One region of the Streptomyces sp. NPDC034111 genome, then DNA from elsewhere that is predicted to be linked to it. Evidence: riboswitches for the same ligand, from Rfam matches in the RefSeq annotation. Region 1 holds a riboswitch; each other region holds the start of a gene.
What was found. A riboswitch is a leader RNA that binds a small molecule or an ion and turns the genes downstream of it on or off. The one in region 1 is predicted to bind cyclic di-AMP.

Region 2: linked by a shared signal. The riboswitch ahead of ACZ55A_RS10650 (C40 family peptidase) and the one ahead of ACZ55A_RS32115 (M23 family metallopeptidase) in region 1 are both predicted to bind cyclic di-AMP.
Region 3: linked by a shared signal. The riboswitch ahead of ACZ55A_RS12570 (transglycosylase family protein) and the one ahead of ACZ55A_RS32115 (M23 family metallopeptidase) in region 1 are both predicted to bind cyclic di-AMP.
Region 4: linked by a shared signal. The riboswitch ahead of ACZ55A_RS31505 (M23 family metallopeptidase) and the one ahead of ACZ55A_RS32115 (M23 family metallopeptidase) in region 1 are both predicted to bind cyclic di-AMP.

What each region holds. Positions count from the first base shown of each region.
Region 1 is NZ_JBVIST010000021.1:124,770-128,953, forward strand. It holds gene ACZ55A_RS32105 (M16 family metallopeptidase) at 1-353, shown strand, start outside; gene ACZ55A_RS32110 (M16 family metallopeptidase) at 392-1,774, shown strand; cyclic di-AMP (ydaO/yuaA leader) riboswitch at 1,984-2,140, shown strand; gene ACZ55A_RS32115 (M23 family metallopeptidase) at 2,153-2,953, shown strand; gene ACZ55A_RS32120 (GntR family transcriptional regulator) at 3,128-3,817, shown strand; gene ACZ55A_RS32125 (HPr family phosphocarrier protein) at 4,131-4,184, opposite strand, start outside.
Region 2 is NZ_JBVIST010000003.1:285,403-289,586, forward strand. It holds gene pcrA (DNA helicase PcrA) at 1-1,774, opposite strand, end outside; cyclic di-AMP (ydaO/yuaA leader) riboswitch at 2,226-2,408, shown strand; gene ACZ55A_RS10650 (C40 family peptidase) at 2,416-3,567, shown strand; gene ACZ55A_RS10655 (hypothetical protein) at 3,702-4,055, opposite strand.
Region 3 is NZ_JBVIST010000004.1:103,787-107,970, forward strand. It holds gene eno (phosphopyruvate hydratase) at 1-1,151, opposite strand, end outside; gene ACZ55A_RS12570 (transglycosylase family protein) at 1,485-2,144, opposite strand; cyclic di-AMP (ydaO/yuaA leader) riboswitch at 2,152-2,318, opposite strand; gene ACZ55A_RS12575 (LysM peptidoglycan-binding domain-containing protein) at 2,571-3,620, opposite strand; gene ACZ55A_RS12580 (cytochrome P450 family protein) at 3,920-4,184, opposite strand, start outside.
Region 4 is NZ_JBVIST010000020.1:113,937-118,120, reverse strand. It holds gene ACZ55A_RS31515 (hypothetical protein) at 1-29, shown strand, start outside; gene ACZ55A_RS31510 (aldo/keto reductase) at 94-1,059, opposite strand; gene ACZ55A_RS31505 (M23 family metallopeptidase) at 1,270-2,412, opposite strand; cyclic di-AMP (ydaO/yuaA leader) riboswitch at 2,424-2,569, opposite strand; gene ACZ55A_RS31500 (DUF2332 family protein) at 2,860-4,137, shown strand.

The DNA of each region.
Region 1 (4,184 bases):
TCCCCGACATCGAGCGCGCGGTCGACGAGGAGCTGGCCCGCTTCGCCGCCGAGGGCCCGACCCCGGAGGAGATGGAGCGCGCACAGGCCCAGCTGGAGCGCGAGTGGCTGGACCGGCTGGCCACGGTCAGCGGCCGCGCCGACGAACTGTGCCGTTTCGCCGTCCTGTTCGGTGACCCGCAGCTCGCCCTGACCGCCGTGCAGCGCGTCCTGGACATCACCCCCGAGGAGGTGCAGGCGGTCGCCCAGGCCCGGCTGCGCCCCGACAACCGCGCGGTGCTGGTCTACGAGCCCACGGAAACCGCTGAGCCCACCGACGCCGCCGACACCGAGGAAGGGGAGGCGGACCAGTGAGCGACGCCACGACCCGCGCAGACTCCGCGATGAGCACCATGGACTTCCACCCCCAGCCCCGGGGGGGCGCGCCCAAGCCGTGGGCCTTCCCGGCCCCGGAGCGCAGCCAACTGCCCAACGGGCTCACGCTGCTGACCAGTCACCGCCCCGGCCAGCAGGTCGTCGCCGTCGAGATCAACCTCGTCGCCCCGCTGGACGCCGAGCCCGAGGGCCTGGACGGCGTCGCCACGATCATGGCGCGCGCCCTGTCCGAGGGCACCGACAAGCACGACGCCGAGGGGTTCGCCGCCGAGCTGGAGCGCTGCGGCGCCACCCTGGACGCGCACGCCGACCACCCCGGCGTACGGGTCTCCCTGGAGGTCCCGGCCTCCCGGCTGACCCGGGCGCTCGGCCTGCTCGCCGACGCGCTGCGCGCCCCCGCCTTCCCGGACAGCGAGGTCGAGCGGCTGGTGCGCAACCGCCTCGACGAGATCCCGCACGAGCTCGCCAACCCGGCCCGGCGCGCCGCCATGGCGCTGTCCAAGGAGCTGTTTCCGGCCACGTCCCGGATGTCGCGTCCCCGGCAGGGCACCGAGGAGACCGTCGCCCGTATCGACGCCGCGGCCGTCCGGGCCTTCTACGCCGCCCATGTCCGGCCCGCCACGGCCACCGCGGTCATCGTCGGTGACTTCACCGGCGTCGACCTGGACGCGGCGCTCGCCGGCACCCTCGGCGCCTGGAGCGGCTCCACGGCCGAGCCGCTGAAGGCCGCGCCGATCACCGCCGACGACACCGGCCGGGTGGTGATCGTGGACCGCCCCGGCGCCGTCCAGACGCAGCTGCTCATCGGCCGCATCGGCGCCGACCGGCACGACCGGGTCTGGCCGGGCCAGGTCCTCGGCACGTACTGCCTGGGCGGCACCCTCACCTCCCGTCTGGACCGCGTGCTGCGGGAGGAGAAGGGCTACACCTACGGGGTGCGCGCCTTCGGTCAGGTATTGCGCTCCACCGCCCCCTCGTCCCCCGAGGGGGCCACGGGCGCCGCGCTGCTGGCCATCAGCGGCTCGGTCGACACCGCCTCCACGGTCCCCGCCCTGGACGACCTCTGGAAGGTGCTGCGGACCCTCGCGGCAGAGGGGCTGACGGACGACGAGCGGGATGTCGCCGTACAGAACCTCGTCGGGGTCGCGCCGCTCAAGTACGAGACCGCGGCGGCCGTCGCCGGCACGCTCGCCGACCAGGTGGAGCAGCAGCTACCGGACGACTTCCAGGCGCAGTTGTACGCCCGGCTCGCGGAGACCGGCACGGTCGAGGCGACCGCGGCGGTGGTCAACGCCTTCCCGGTGGACCGGCTGGTGACGGTCCTGGTCGGGGACGCCGCGCAGATCGCCGAGCCCGTCAGGTCGCTGGGCATCGGCGAGGTGACGGTCGTCAGCGGCTAGCACCTTCACTTGACGGCAAGTCAGTTACGCATGCGGATCCCGTGGCGCCCGCCCGCCACGGGATCCGCCGTATGTCCGTTTTATGGCGGCTGGTTGCGGCGGTTCTTGTGGCATCCCGCACAAAAAACCGGTTCTGTTTGCCGATTGAAAGTTGCCCCGTTTAGCGTCGGTCCGGCTGTTCGTCACAAGTCCGCCACAACAGTGGCACCGGACAGTCATCGCCGAGTCCCCGTACGGCGCGAGCCAGGGGAGCCGGGGACCCACACGTCCCTTGGGGTGAATCGGACTCCTCTCCGGAGGAGCCCGTAGGAGACCTTCCTGCTCCGAACCCGTCAGCTAACCCGGTAGGCGAGAAGGAAGGAAAGGACCAGCCAGTACATGGCGTTCATCCGTGCCACCGGGAAGCACCGCGGTGCGAGCCGCTCCGCTCGCTCCACCCGCAAGATCGCCGGCATAGCCGGCCTGGCGGCCTCCGGCGTGGTCGCCTCCGTGGCCTCGCCGGCGCTGGCCGCCACGGACCAGGCGCCCGTACACGACACCGGTCTCCAGCGGGCCGTGGTCCTCGGCGACGAGGCCGCCGACCGCCTCGAGGCCCAGGCCGACGCACAGCAGGCCGCCGCCGAGGCCGCCGCCGCGAAGGCGAAGGCCGAGGCCCTTGCCAAGAAGCAGGCCGACGAGGCCAAGCGGCGCGCCGAGGCCGCCCGGAAGAAGGCCAAGGCCGAGCGCGAGGCCAAGGAGCGCGCGGCCCGCGAGGCCGAGCGCAAGCGCCTCAACGCCTTCGTCGCCCCGATCGCCGGCTCCTACGTCTCCACCGGCTACAAGGCCTCCAGCAGCCTGTGGTCCTCCGGCAGCCACACCGGCATCGACTTCCACGCCGCCTCCGGCACCTCGGTCCACGCCGTGGGCGCGGGCACCGTCGTCGAGGCCGGCTGGGGCGGCGCGTACGGCAACAACGTCGTGATCAAGATGCACGACGGTACGTACACCCAGTACGGCCACCTGTCGTCCATCGGCGTCTCGGTCGGCCAGACCGTCACACCGGGCGAGCAGATCGGCCTCTCCGGCGCCACCGGCAACGTCACAGGCCCGCATCTGCACTTCGAGGCCCGCACCACGCCGGACTACGGCTCGGACATCGACCCGACCGCCTATCTGCGCTCGCACGGCGTCAACGTCTGACGGACCGCACGCCGCACCCGCCGCACCGGATCGCCCGATGACGGACCCGTGCGCTGGCCAAAATATATCCATGAATAACAGGAGTCCGTCGGAAAAGCCGTCCCGGTCGAATAGAGTCACGGAAATGCCGCCAACCGGCGGCGTTTCCAGGGGATTACGGCGGAGGCACGGACGATGCGAGGCCATATTTCCGCGCATGCAGTGTGCACGGCGATTCGCGAGGACATTGTCTCCGGTGCACTGGCGCCGGGGAGCCGGCTGATCGAGGAGATCCTGGCGGCGCGTTACGGCGTCTCCAGAGTCCCGGTCCGCGAAGCGCTGCGCACCCTGCAGTCGGAGGGCTTTGTCACCACCCGCCACCACGCGGGCGCGTGCGTCGCCGAGCCCACCGAGCAGGAGGCCGCCGACCTCCTCGACATCCGCGCCCTGCTGGAGCCGCTGGGCGCGGCCCGCGCCGCCGCCCGCCGCAGCCCGGCCCATCTGAAGGTGCTGCGCGGACTGGTGCGGCTCGGGCGCGAGCGGGCCCGCCACGGCAACCCCGCGGACCTGCGCCAACTGGACGGCTGGTTCCACGAGACGCTCGCCCAGGCGGCCGGCAGTCCCAGCCTGACCGCGCTGCTGACCCAGCTGCGGCGCAAGATCGAGTGGATGTATGCCGTGGAGCCCCCGGCCCGGTCCGGCGAGTCGTGGGACGAACACGGCGCGGTGCTGGACGCGGTGGCCCGGGGGGACGCGGAACGGGCCCGTGCCCTGATGGCGGCCCACATCGAGCGCTCCCTCCCGGTGTACCGGCTGCGGCGCCCCGCCGAGCCCGAGGTGAGCGATCCGAAACGGTCCGTCAACACGGCGCGCGCCCGCTCTTAACAATCGCCCCGTATACAAAGGGGTGCGGGGCGCGGAATGCATTTGCCCAGTGGTGGGCCGATGTCTCGTATCGCGTCGGATTTCCGGCCTGCGCTGCCGCGCCTCATCGCGCGCCTATTCGCGCGTCTATTTACGGTGCCTATTTGTGTGCCCATTTTCCGCTACCACGCCTGAGCGCCGGACGGTGCGCGCCTTTTCTTTCCCGGTGTGCGGAAATCGCCCAACAGCGCAGAACGGCCCCGACGCGGCGACCGTCTCCCGGTCACCGCGGCGGGGCCGCCGCATGCTGCAAGAGGTCCTTGCGGACCAGGGCTCAGACGGTCTCGGGGAGCTCCTCAAGACCCTCGGCGACGAGCTTCGCCAGGCG
Region 2 (4,184 bases), on a different contig from region 1:
CGAACTCGAGGGCCACCGCGGCGAGTTCCTGAAGGTTCTCGATGCGGGTCTCGTCCTGCGGGTCGGTGGAGGCCTGGAGTTCGGCGAGGTAGCCCGTACGCTCCAGGACGGCTTCCAGGATGGTGGCCGGTCCGGCGCCCGATTCGACGATCGTCCGCAGCTCTTCCATCAGGACGTTGAAGCGCTTGACGGCGTTGGCGGAGCGGGCGGCCATCCCGTACGCCTCGTCGACCCGGCGGAGCGCCTGCGGGAAGGTGATCTTCTCGCGGGCCGAGAGGGCGTCGATCATCGCCTCGGCGCGTTCGCCGATGCCGCGCTTGGGGACGTTGAGGATGCGGCGCAGCGGGACGCTGTCCTCGGGATTGGCGAGCACCCGCAGGTACGCGAGGACGTCCCGGACCTCCTTGCGCTCGTAGAAGCGCACACCGCCGACGACCTTGTAGGGCAGCCCGACCCGGATGAAGATCTCTTCGAAGACGCGGGACTGGGCGTTGGTCCGGTAGAAGACGGCGACGTCGCCGGCCTTGGCGTCGCGGGCGTCGGTCAGCCGGTCGATCTCGTCGGCGACGAACTGTGCCTCGTCGTGCTCGGTGTCGGCGACATAGCCGGTGATCTTGGGGCCGGCGCCGGCGTCGGTCCAGAGGTTCTTGGGGCGGCGGTTCTCGTTGCGCTCGATGACCGCGTTGGCGGCGGAGAGGATCGTCTGCGACGAGCGGTAGTTCTGCTCCAGCAGGATCGTGGTCGCGTCCGGGTAGTCCTCCTCGAACTGGAGGATGTTGCGGATGGTGGCGCCGCGGAAGGCGTAGATCGACTGGTCGGCGTCACCGACGACGCACAGTTCGGCGGCGGGGATCTCGGGGGTGCCGGTGCCGACGAGTTCGCGTACGAGGGTGTACTGGGCGTGGTTGGTGTCCTGGTACTCGTCGACGAGGACGTGGCGGAAGCGGCGGCGGTAGTGCTCGGCGACGTCGGGGAAGGCCTGGAGGAGGTTGACCGTCGTCATGATGATGTCGTCGAAGTCCAGGGCGTTGGCCTCGCGCAGCCGCGCCTGGTACATCGCGTACGCCTCGGCGAGGGTCTTCTCGAATCCGTCGGCCGCCGTGCCTGCGAAGGTCTCCTCGTCGATGAGCTCGTTCTTGAGGTTGGAGATCTTCGCGCTGAAGGACTTGGGCGGGAAGCGCTTGGGGTCGAGGTCGAGGTCGCGGCAGACCAGGGCCATCAGGCGCTTGGAGTCGGCGGCGTCGTAGATCGAGAAGGAGGAGGTGAAGCCCAGCTTCTTGGACTCGCGGCGCAGGATGCGGACGCAGGCGCTGTGGAAGGTGGAGACCCACATGGCGTTGGCGCGGGGGCCGACCAGCTCCTCGACGCGCTCCTTCATCTCCCCGGCGGCCTTGTTCGTGAACGTGATCGCGAGGATCTGGCCGGGGTGGACATGGCGCTCGGCGAGCAGATGCGCGATGCGGTGGGTGAGCACCCGGGTCTTGCCGGAGCCGGCGCCGGCGACGATCAGCAGCGGGCTGCCGGTGTGCACCACGGCCGCCTTCTGTTCGTCGTTGAGTCCCTCGAGCAGCGCCGCGGCGTCGACGGCCGGGCGGGCGGCGCCGTCGCGGTAGTACGCCTCCCTGGGCACGGGCACGTCGAAGCGCCCGCCGAAGAGGTCGGCGGGGATCTCCTCCGGGGCCGGCTCGTGCTCGTCCTCGGGGGGCGGCGGGTGCTCCTCCTCGCCCTTGTGGCCGAGGTCCGCCAGGAAGCTGTCGTCAAAGAGGCTGCTCATCGCCCACCGAGTCTAGGCCGCCGCACTGACAGCGTGCGGCGGAGTGGGGGATTGCCCGCCGGTTTACGGGACGTGCCCGGTGTTACGGGGGGCGGCGGCAGGTCAGGGGCCTGGCGTCGTCCTGTCGCTGCGGCCGTACGCCGGGACGGTACGGGCCGGGGCGGACCGGGTCGGGACGGGACGGGGCAGACCGGCTCGGGACGATGCGGGCCGGGTCGCGACGGCGGGCCGGGGCGGTACGGCGGGCCGGGTCGGATCGGGTCGGGTCCGGCAGCGGCGGCAGCAGCAGCACGTATCCCGAAACCGACATCTGCCGCAACAACCCCCGCATCGCGTTCAGGTCACGAAAAGGTTTCGGGCATATCGAACATCAGCCTTCACAGGAGCCACACGAGTTGGCTAACGTCCTCGCTCAGGCAGCCCGCCTCCCCGTGGACGACAGCGTCCGCACGGGCCGCCCGCGCCGAGTCCGGCCCTGCCACGAGGCATCCGGAGCCGGGGACCCACCAGCACCACCGGGGTGAATCGGTCCTGCGCCCGTCCAGGCGGACGCGCGGACCGTAGGGCAAGCCTTCCGTCAGCGACACCGCCCGAACCCGACAGCTAACCCGGTAGGCGGTCCACGGAAGGAGTTGCCGGCCTTGGCGTCCCATCGCAAGCCGCGCACCAGTGTTCTGACCTCGCCCGGAGGCCGGCGTACGGCGGCCGGGATCACCACCGCCGCCCTCGCCTCGGTCACCCTGCTCTCGCAGTCCGCCGACGCGGCCCCCAGGGCGCCCCGGCCCACCATCGAAGAGGTCAAGCAGAAGGTCGACGGGCTCTACCGCCAGGCCGAGGTGTCCACCCAGAAGTACAACGCCGCCAAGGAGCGGGCGGACCACCAGCGCGAGACCGTCAACGGCCTGCTCGATGCCGCGGCCAAGCGTGCGCAGCGGATGAACGACTCCCGGCGGGAGCTGGGCACCTTCGCGTCGGCGCAGTACCGCACCGGCGGGATGAACCCGACGGCGCAGCTGATGCTCGCCAAGGACCCGCAGCAGTTCTTCGACCGCAGTCACCTCATGGAGCGGCTGACCAGCCGGCAGAAGCAGGCGGTCACCGACTACCAGGAGCAGGCGGCCGCGGCGGCGCGCCAGCGGGCCGAGGCGACCCGCAGTCTGGAGCAGTTGCAGAGGTCGCAGAGCTCCCTCAAGGCGTCCAAGCAGTCCGTGCAGCAGAAGCTGGCCGAGGCCCGGCAGTTGCTGTCGCGGCTGACCGCGCAGGAGAAGGCGCGGCTGGCGGAGCTGGAGCGTCAGAAGGAGGCCGAGGCCAAGCGCCGGGCCGAGGAGGAGGCGCGCCGGCAGCAGGAGCGGGAGCGCCAGCGGCAGCAGGACGGCGACGGTACGAGCGGCGGTCAGACGGGGGGCGGCACCAGCGACGGCGGCTCCACCGGGGGCTCGCAGTCCACCCAGGCCGAAAAGGCCCTTGCGTTCGCCCGCGCCCAGATCGGCAAGCCGTATGTCTGGGGCGCGACCGGCCCGAGTTCCTATGACTGCTCGGGGCTGACGCAGGCGGCGTGGAAGGCGGCCGGGGTGGATCTGCCGCGGACGACCTGGGATCAGGTCAAGGTCGGCGAGCGGGTGGCGACCAAGGATCTGCAACCCGGTGACCTGGTCTTCTTCTACGACGACATCAGCCATGTCGGGATGTACATAGGCGACGGCAAGATGATCCACGCTCCGAAGCCGGGCGCCAATGTCCGGGAGGAGTCGATCTACTACATGCCGATCTACGGGAGCGTCCGCCCGGCTTGAGCCGCGGCCCGCGCCCCACTTCAGGCCACCCCCCACGGGTCACCCCCCACACGCCACCGCGCGGCCGTCGTTCCCGGATCCGGGGACGATGACCGCGCGGTGTGCGTGGGCGCTCCGCCGGAGCGGCGGGCCGCTCAGGTCCAGAGCACCGCGAGGAAGATGTTGGCGACCGTGAGCGCGCCGACCGCGGCGAAGAGCGGCTTGTCCACCGTCTCCTCGTCCCGCTTGACGTAGACCAGCGCGAGGATCACCACCAGTACGGCCATCTTGATGCCGATCTTGATGTTGTTGACCGGGTGGTCCTGGGCCTGGTTGAGGCCGACCAGCACGATGCCGGTGACGAGCATCGTCAGTGCTCCGTGCAGCATGGCCGGCACGAAGCGGGCGGTGCCCGCGCTCATCGCCTTCATCTGGGTCAGGAAGCCGCCCAGCAGGGCCGCGATGCCGATGATGTGCAGCCCGACGAAGATATTGGTTACTACGTCCATAGTGCTGGATCGTAGCCGCCGTATAGCACGGCCTCCCGGGCAGGGCGTCCGCAATCGCCGCTTCGGTCAGGGCAGACCGGTCCCGGCGTGCAGGCGGCGCCGCCGTGGTCACGCGCGTACCGGCTGGCG
Region 3 (4,184 bases), on a different contig from region 1:
TGGCCGCAGTTGGTGGCGACGGCGAGGTCGGCGATGGTGACGTCCTCGGTCTCACCGGAGCGGTGCGACATCATGCACTTGAAGCCGTTGCGCTGGGCCAGCTCGACGGCGTCCAGGGTCTCGGTCAGCGAGCCGATCTGGTTGACCTTCACCAGCAGCGCGTTGGCGGAGCCCTCCTCGATGCCGCGGGCGAGGCGCTCGGGGTTGGTGACGAACAGGTCGTCGCCGACCAGCTGGACCTTGCTGCCGAGCTTGTCGGTGATGACCTTCCAGCCGGCCCAGTCGTCCTCGAACAGCGGGTCCTCGATGGAGACCAGCGGGTAGGCCGCCACCAGCTCCCCGTAGTACTCCGTCATCTCGGCGGCGGAGCGCTCCTTGCCCTCGAAGAGGTACTTGCCGTCCTTGTAGAACTCGGAGGCGGCGACGTCCAGGGCGAGGGCGATGTCCTGGCCGGGGGCGTAACCGGCCTGCTTGATGGCCTCCAGGATGAGGTCCAGGGCCTCGCGGTTGGAGCCCAGGTTGGGGGCGAAGCCGCCCTCGTCACCGAGGCCGGTGGACAGCCCGCGCTCCTTCAGGACCTTCTTGAGGGTGTGGTAGACCTCGGCGCCCCAGCGCAGCGCCTCGGAGAAGGACTCCGCGCCGATCGGGGCGATCATGAACTCCTGGATGTCCACGTTGGAGTCGGCGTGCGAGCCGCCGTTCAGGATGTTCATCATCGGGACGGGCAGGACATGCGCGTTCGGGCCACCGAGGTAGCGGAACAGCGGGAGGTCGCTGGCCTCGGAGGCGGCGTGCGCGACGGCGAGGGAGACGCCCAGGATGGCGTTGGCGCCGAGCGAGCCCTTGTTGTCGGTGGCGTCCAGGTCGAACATCGCCTGGTCGATCAGCCGCTGCTCGGTCGCGTCGTAGCCGACGAGCTCCGGGCCGATCTGCTCGATGACGGCCAGGACGGCCTTTTCGACGCCCTTGCCGAGGTAGCGGTTCGGGTCGCCGTCGCGGAGCTCGATGGCCTCGAAGGCGCCGGTCGAGGCGCCGGACGGCACGGCGGCACGGCCGGTGCTGCCGTCGTCGAGGCCGACCTCGACCTCGACCGTGGGATTACCTCGCGAGTCGAGAATTTCGCGGGCTACGACGACGTCGATGGACGGCACGTTGTCTCCTTCATGGGTGTCTGGAGTTCTCCGGCACGAGCCTAACGGCCCCGGGTGCATCCACTGCCCCTCGGCCCGCTCTGTGGGACGGAAGGGCCCGAAAATCTTCCCAAAGGCATAGTTCGCCGGAGATTTAGCTGCATTGTTCGCGTAACGGGAAAAATCGCTGGACGTGGCAGGTCACAGCCCCGGCCACGCGCTGGCGCACGGAGAAACCCCGCCGCGGCGCGCTGAGGGAACGGCGCGCCGGGCGGGGCTGTCTCAGGAGGAAGGTGACCCGCACCGGGCCTGGACCCGCCGCCCGGGTCCGGTCGGCTCCGGTGCGGGGACGGCTCAGACGTTGAGCTTCTGGCCCGGGAAGATCAGGTTCGGGTTGCCGCCGATGACCGACTTGTTGGCCTCGTACAGCGACTTCCAGTTGGTGCCGTGCGCCTTGGCGATCTTGGCGAGGGTGTCGCCCGCCTTCACGGTGTAGTTGCCGTGGCCGTTGGACTTCTTCGGGGCCGGCTGGGCCTTCTCGGTCTTGGCGGCCGGGGTGGTCTTCTTCACCGCGTCGTCGCTCTTCTGCGGCGCGGACTTGGTCTGCGCGGAGGAGCCGGTGTCGACGTCGGCGGCGGGACCACCGGAGGTGAGGCCGCCGGCGCCCGCGCAGGTCCAGGCACCCGGGCCCTGGATGGCGAGCAGCTTCTCGGCGGCGGCGATCTGCTGGGCCTTGGTGGCCAGGTCCGCACGCGGCGCGTACTGGGTACCGCCGGCGGCGGCCCAGCTGGAGTTGGAGAACTGGAGGCCACCGTAGTAGCCGTTACCGGTGTTGATCGACCAGTTGCCGCCGGACTCGCACTGGGCGACCTTGTCCCAGGTCGCGACGGAGGCGGCGGAGGCGGAGGTGGCGCCCATCAGCGGGACGGCCACGGCGGCACCGGCGACACCGGCGAGGGTGGCGACGCGGGCGGCCTTGGAGGGACGACGGTGCTTGCCTTTGTTGATCAGCATGGTTCGTTCGTTTCCTCACCGACGCCTGCGAGGTGAGCTGTCGGGTTCGGGCTGTGAGTGCCCGGCCGGTGCGCGTGGCGCACCTGCTTCACCCCAAGCCGGCTGACCCGCTTTCACGGTCCTGACCGGCACTTACCTTGGTTCCCCCGCTCCTGCCTACGGCGCTTGCGCGTCAACTGCCTGCGATCACCGGCAGGATTCGGCGTGTGATCACAGGGGCCCGCTTTGGCGAGCGGTCATGACCGTAAGCAGTAACCCTGTTGATGTTCAAACCCCACCATCTGAACCAAGTTGACCGCTTTTGATCACGAGTTGGTCACATATCCGCAGGTGGGGCCCGGTCCGACGAGTCCGGACGGACCGGGGTTCACCAGGCGCAAAGAGACCCTTGTCTCACTTTCGCCAAATCGGGGCGAAGGCTGCGAACTACCCTGCGGTGTGCCCGAGATCGAGCTGCTGACCTGGGTGGATCAGATCCGCGTCGGACCCGATGACGCCCTCGTTGCGCTCGTAGAGCGCGTTCCACCCGCCGGGCAGACTATGGGCCGCGGCGATGGCTGACAGGCTGTCACCCTTGCGCACGGTGTAGTCGCCGTCGTCCGCCGGGTCCGTACGGTGCGCGTCACCGCCGCGCGAGGCGTGCCGGCCCGAGGTGCGGTCACCGCCGTCCCGCTCGCTGTCGTCCACATTGCCGCGGTGCCGGCCCTTGGCGGGCGTCTCGTGCGGGGTGCCGGCGGTGTCCGTACGGCTGCCGTCGTCGGACGGGTCGGCGGACTCGGCGGGGTCGCCGGACTCGGAGGGCTCGGCAGACTCGGACGGGTCGGCGGAGTCGGAGGGGTCCTCGGAGGGGGAGGCGCCGTCGCTGCCGTCCTCGCCGTCGCTGCCGGTCCCCTCGCCGTTGCCCTTGCCCTCGTCGTCCGGCGTCGCGGAGTCGGACGGTTCCTGGGTGCGGTCGTGGCCGCGGTGGGAGGCGTCGTCGGAGTCGGCGGAGTCCGAGGGGTCGGAGTCCGAGGGCGAGGGTGTCGCGTCGGACGGCTCGTCGGACCGGCTGTCGCCGGACCCGTCGTGCGCCCCGGACCCGTCGGACCAGTCGGAGGAGCCCTCCTCGTCGCCCGGGTCGGGCAGCGGCATGCTGGTGTTGCCCGGGTCGACCTCCGGCGCCTGACCGTCCTGGGTCAGGCCCGCGTTCACCGCACAGCTGGGCCAGGCGTCCGGGCCGCGGTCGTCCAGGATCGATTCGGCCACCGCGATCTGCTGGGCGCGGCTGGCGAGGTCGGGGCGCGAGGCGTAGGCGGCGCCGCCGTTCTCGTCCCACATCTCCTGGGTCAGCTGGAGCCCGCCGTAGAAGCCGTTGCCCGAGGCCGCACTCCAGACCCCACCGCTCTCACACTGGGCGACCTTGTCCCAGGTCGCGGTGTCGGCGGCGTGTGCACCACCGGCGGAGAGCAGGGGCAGAGCTAGGCCTGCGCCGGTCACTCCCGCCGTGACAAAGATGGCCGGTGCCTGACGGGGGCGACGGTGTCGGCCGGTCCCGGAACGCATGCGGATGCCTTTCGCGCGGCGGTTGAGTTGTCCGACGATCCGTTCGAATCATTCGAACGGGCCGACAGGTCACCCGTCGACCGATGCGGGCACGGCGCGCACCCTTAGCCCGGTCCACCCCATCACCGCTTCGACCGATCGAGTGAATCCCATCGAATCCTGACGATCGTCGGTCGAAAGGTAGCCGGGGTCACGGGTAGTCACAAGCCGGTGTAGCGCAGATCACGTAATGGTCACGCAGGTGACGCTGCGTCACTTCGGCCTCCGTCGCTGGTCAGAGCCCGCTCGGGAGTGAACTCCACCGGCAACGACCGCAGTCCGCGCATGATGAGCCCGCCGCGCCAGCGCAAATCGTCAGGATCTATGGCGAGACGGATGTCCGGAAGGCGTGTCAGCAGCGTCGCGAGCGCGGTCTGCCCCTCCAGCCGGGCGAGCGGGGCACCCAGGCAGTAGTGGATGCCGTGCCCGTATCCCAGGTGCTTGTTGTCACGCCGGGTC
Region 4 (4,184 bases), on a different contig from region 1:
CGTGGGCCCTGGCCGACCGGAAGGCGTAGCGGGTCGGGCGGTGAGTTGCGGAGGGCGGTCGCGGAGTGGTGTGCGCGACCGCCCTCTGCTGTGTCAGGCCGACGCCTCGGTCAGGAGGTTGAGTTCGGGCTCCGTGAGGGTCAGCTCGGTGAGGGCCAGGAGGGCCGGGAGCTGGTCCAGTGTGCGGGCGCTGGCGATGGGGGCGGCGACGGTGGGCTGCGCGGCCAGCCAGGCGAGGGCGACGGTGGCGGGCTCGGCCTCGTGGGCGGTGGCGACCGTGTCGAGCGCCTGGAGGACGCGGCGTCCGCGGTCGGTGGCCAGGTGCTTGGCGGCCTTCTCCGAGCGGGCGCTGTCGACCGTGCTGTCCGGGCGGTACTTGCCGGTCAGGAAGCCGGAGGCGAGTGCGTAGTACGGGACCGCGGCGACGCCGTGGCGGGCGGCGACATCGGCGAGTTCGCCCTCGTAGGTGTCGCGGGAGACCAGGTTGTAGTGCGGCTGGAGGGCGACGTAGCGGGCCAGGCCCTCGCGGTCGGAGAAGGCCAGGGACTCCTCCAGGCGCCGCGCGGAGATGTTGGAGGCGGCGATCTCGCGGACCTTGCCGGCCTTGACGAGGTCGTCGAGGGCGGTCAGAAACTCCGCGATCTCGACCGATTCGTCGTCGTAGTGGGTGTAGTAGAGGTCGATGTAGTCCGTGCGGAGGCGGGTGAGGGAGGCGTCGACCGCGGACTTGATGGTGGCGGCGCGCAGGCCCTTGTGGTCGGGGTGGGCGCCGACCTTGGTGGCGATGACGACGTCGGAGCGATTGCCGCGGGCGGCCAGCCAGTTGCCGATGAGGGTCTCGGATTCGCCGCCCTCGTTGCCCGGCACCCAGGCCGAGTAGACGTCGGCGGTGTCGATGAAGTTGCCGCCGCCCGCCACGTACGCATCGAGCACGGCGAAGGACTCGGCTTCGTCGGCCGTCCAGCCGAAGACGTTGCCCCCGAGGCAGAGCGGCGAGACGGAGAGCGAGCCGAGGGGCCGGCGGTGACGAGGGGGGTGGGAGGAGTGTGTCGCGGTCATGCGTAGGTGCAGCGTTGGGGGGAGGGGAGTTATTCCCGGTGGTTCCGGAGGTGTCCGGTGCATCGGTAGGGATTCCCCGGGCCTCCAGGGCCGCCAAGGCCTCCGGGCCCTCCAGCGCCTCCGGCGGGATTCCCGTTGTTCCCAAGGGCGTTCATGCCCCTGGGAACAACCCGGCTCCCCCGACGACCGCCGCCGTCGTCCTCGGACGCCTCAGACGTTGACGCCGTGCTCGCGCAGCCACGGCATCGGGTCGATCGGGTCGCCGGCGTCCGGGCGGACCTCCAGGTGGAGGTGCGGGCCGGTGACGTTGCCGGTGGCGCCGACGCGGCCGATGACGTCGCCGGTGTTGACCTTGCCGGAGGTCTTCACCATCGAGGACAGATGGCAGAACCAGAGTTCGGTGCCGTCGTCGAGGGTGAGGACGATGCGGTAGCCGTACGAACCGGCCCAGCCGGCCTGGGTGATGGTGCCGGAGTGCACCGCCTTGACGGGCGTGCCGGTCGGTGCGGCGAAGTCCTGTCCGGTGTGGTCGGCGGCCCAGCGGTCGCCGGCCTGGCCGAAGCTGGCGGTGAGCGTGTAGGAGGACACCGGGGTGATGAAGCTCTTCGCCAGTTGGGCGAGGCGTTCGGCCTCCGCCTTCCGGCGGGCCTCCTCCTCGGCCTTCCGCTTGGCCTCCAGCTCCGCCGCCTTCTTGGCGGCCGCGGCCTGCTCGGCGGTCTTCTGGGCTTCGGACGCGTCCGTGGCGGCCCGCTTGAGGGCGGCGCTCTCCGCGGCCTCGCGGGCCTCCTCCTCGGCGGCGCCCTGCTGGGCGTCGGCCTGCTGGAGGATGCGGCTGCGCAGCGCCTCGCCGGCGTTCGTACCCGTACCGGAGCCGCCCGTCTGGACGGCCTGGGTGAGCGGTCCGGACCCGCCGGCGCCCGAGGCCTCGACGGCGGAGTCCGCGCCCGCCTGCGCGTCGGAACCGCCGTCGGATATGAGATCGCCGACGCCGGGCAGCGAGGAGGCGTCCGGCAGGTTCTCGGAGAGGTCGTGGGCCATCCCGCCGATGTCCGGCATCGAGATGGGGACCGGCGGGCGATCCTCGGCGGTGGCCATACCGCCCGCGCCGACCGCCGCGATGACGCCGACGCCCAGCACCGTGCCGCCGCGGGCGAAGCCGCCGCCGCGCTGCCTGGCCACCCGGTGCTTACCGCGTACGGGCCGGACGGAGTCCTCGGTGGGGTTCCACTCCTCCCACGGGCCGTCGCTGTCGATGTCCGCACCACCGCCCGCGTAACCGTGGCCCTGGAAGGCTCCTCGGTCGTCGAGTTCGTACGCGGACGGAGCCTCGGGGGCAGGCCTGTTGGACGCCACGGGGGCGCACTCCTTTCCTTCCTTCTCGCCTACCGGGTTAGCTGACGGGTTCGGAGCAGGAAGGTCTCCTACGGGCACCCTCTGGCGGAGGCGTCCGATTCACCCCAAGGTGGTGGTTCCCCGGTTCCCTTGGTGCAGTTCGAGGTGCTGGAGGTGCGTGAAAAGCGCGTACGGGATTCGGCGTCGGCGCGCGGTGCCGCCACTTGCGACGGCTGGGACGACCGCGCTGCGTTATCGGACAGTAATAGAGGTCGTGGCCATTTTCCAAGCCTTCCCGGGAATCCTTATGCGCCGCGCACAACAAGGGTGTGGAATTTTTCCGCCACCATGACCACAAAACGGGCGAGTTGACCGCTCAACGCTAAACGATCTCGGCTTGATTGTGCGTCAGTTGTTATGCGGAGGGGTGCCCGCCGATTACGGAACGTGAGAGCGTAACGTCGGATCATGGCCGTCAACGTCGAGCGCACCGGAAATGTCGAGAGCCTCGCGAACGCCGGGCACCGCACCGCACGCGGCGTCCCTCGCAGCAGTGCACAGGAGGTGGCACTGCGGTACCGCGAGTTCTCGTGGCAGGAAGCCCGCGGACGGTCCGACGCCCATGAGGAGTTGAGCGCACGGATCGGTCACGACCCGGAACTCTGCGACCTGTTGTCCGGGTCCCTGCCGGCCGGCAACAAGCAGCAGCCGAACCTCCTGCTCGCCGCCGTCCGCCATCTCGACGGCCCGCACGCGGAACAGGGCCCGCGCGGCGAGGCGGCGTACGGCCGCTGGCGCGAGTGGACGATCCGGCACTGGGACGAGGTGCGCACGGTGATCATGCAGCGCGCCACCCAGACCAATGAACCGGCCCGCTGCGCCACCCTGCTGCCGCTGCTCGCCCGGCTGCCGCAGCCCTTGGCACTGCTGGAGGTCGGCACGTCGGCCGGACTGTGCCTGCATCCGGACCGCTATCGGTACCGGTACGAGTACGCGGACGGGGAGGCGGGGGCGGGCGCGAACGCGAACGCGGACGGATACGGGTACGACGGCGCGAACCGGTACGGGTACGGGGACGGATACGGGCACGAGGGCGGCGGGGCGGCGGGCGTTCGTCGGGCCGTCGAGGTCGGGGCGCCGGGAAGTCCGGTGGTGTTCGGGTGCCGTACGGACTGGGCGGCCGAGGAGCTGCCCGGCCGGCTGCCGGAGGTCGTCTGGCGGGCCGGGATCGATCTCCAGCCGCTCGACCCGGTTGCCGAACCGGACGATCTGCGCTGGCTCCAGGCGCTCGTCTGGCCCGGTGAGGAGGGGCGTGCGGGGCGGCTGACCGCGGCCGTCGAAGCCGTACGCACGGCGCCGCGGCCGCGGATCGTCCGCGGCGATCTGATCGAGGAGCTGCCCGCGCTCGCCGCCGAGGCACCGGCCGGGGCGACGTTGGTCATCTTCCACAGCGCGGTGCTGAACTACCTTCCGCCGGCCCGCCGCGAGGAGTTCGCCCGGCTCGTACGGTCGCTGCTCGACGGGCGGGCCGGCGGCGGGCACTGGATCTCCAACGAGCACCACTCCGTCCTGCCGTGGCTCAGCACGCCGGAACACCACCACACCCCGCCGGAGAACCGCCCCCCGGCCCCGGAGGACGGACTGCTGCTGACCCTCGCCCTGGACGGCCGGCCCGTCGCGCTCACCGGCCCGCACGGGCAGAGCCTGTACCGGCTCCCGGAGGCGGCCGGGGCCCCGGGGAGCTGACGGAGGCCGACGGAAGCCGCGTCCAGCACACAACCGCGGGCAGGGTC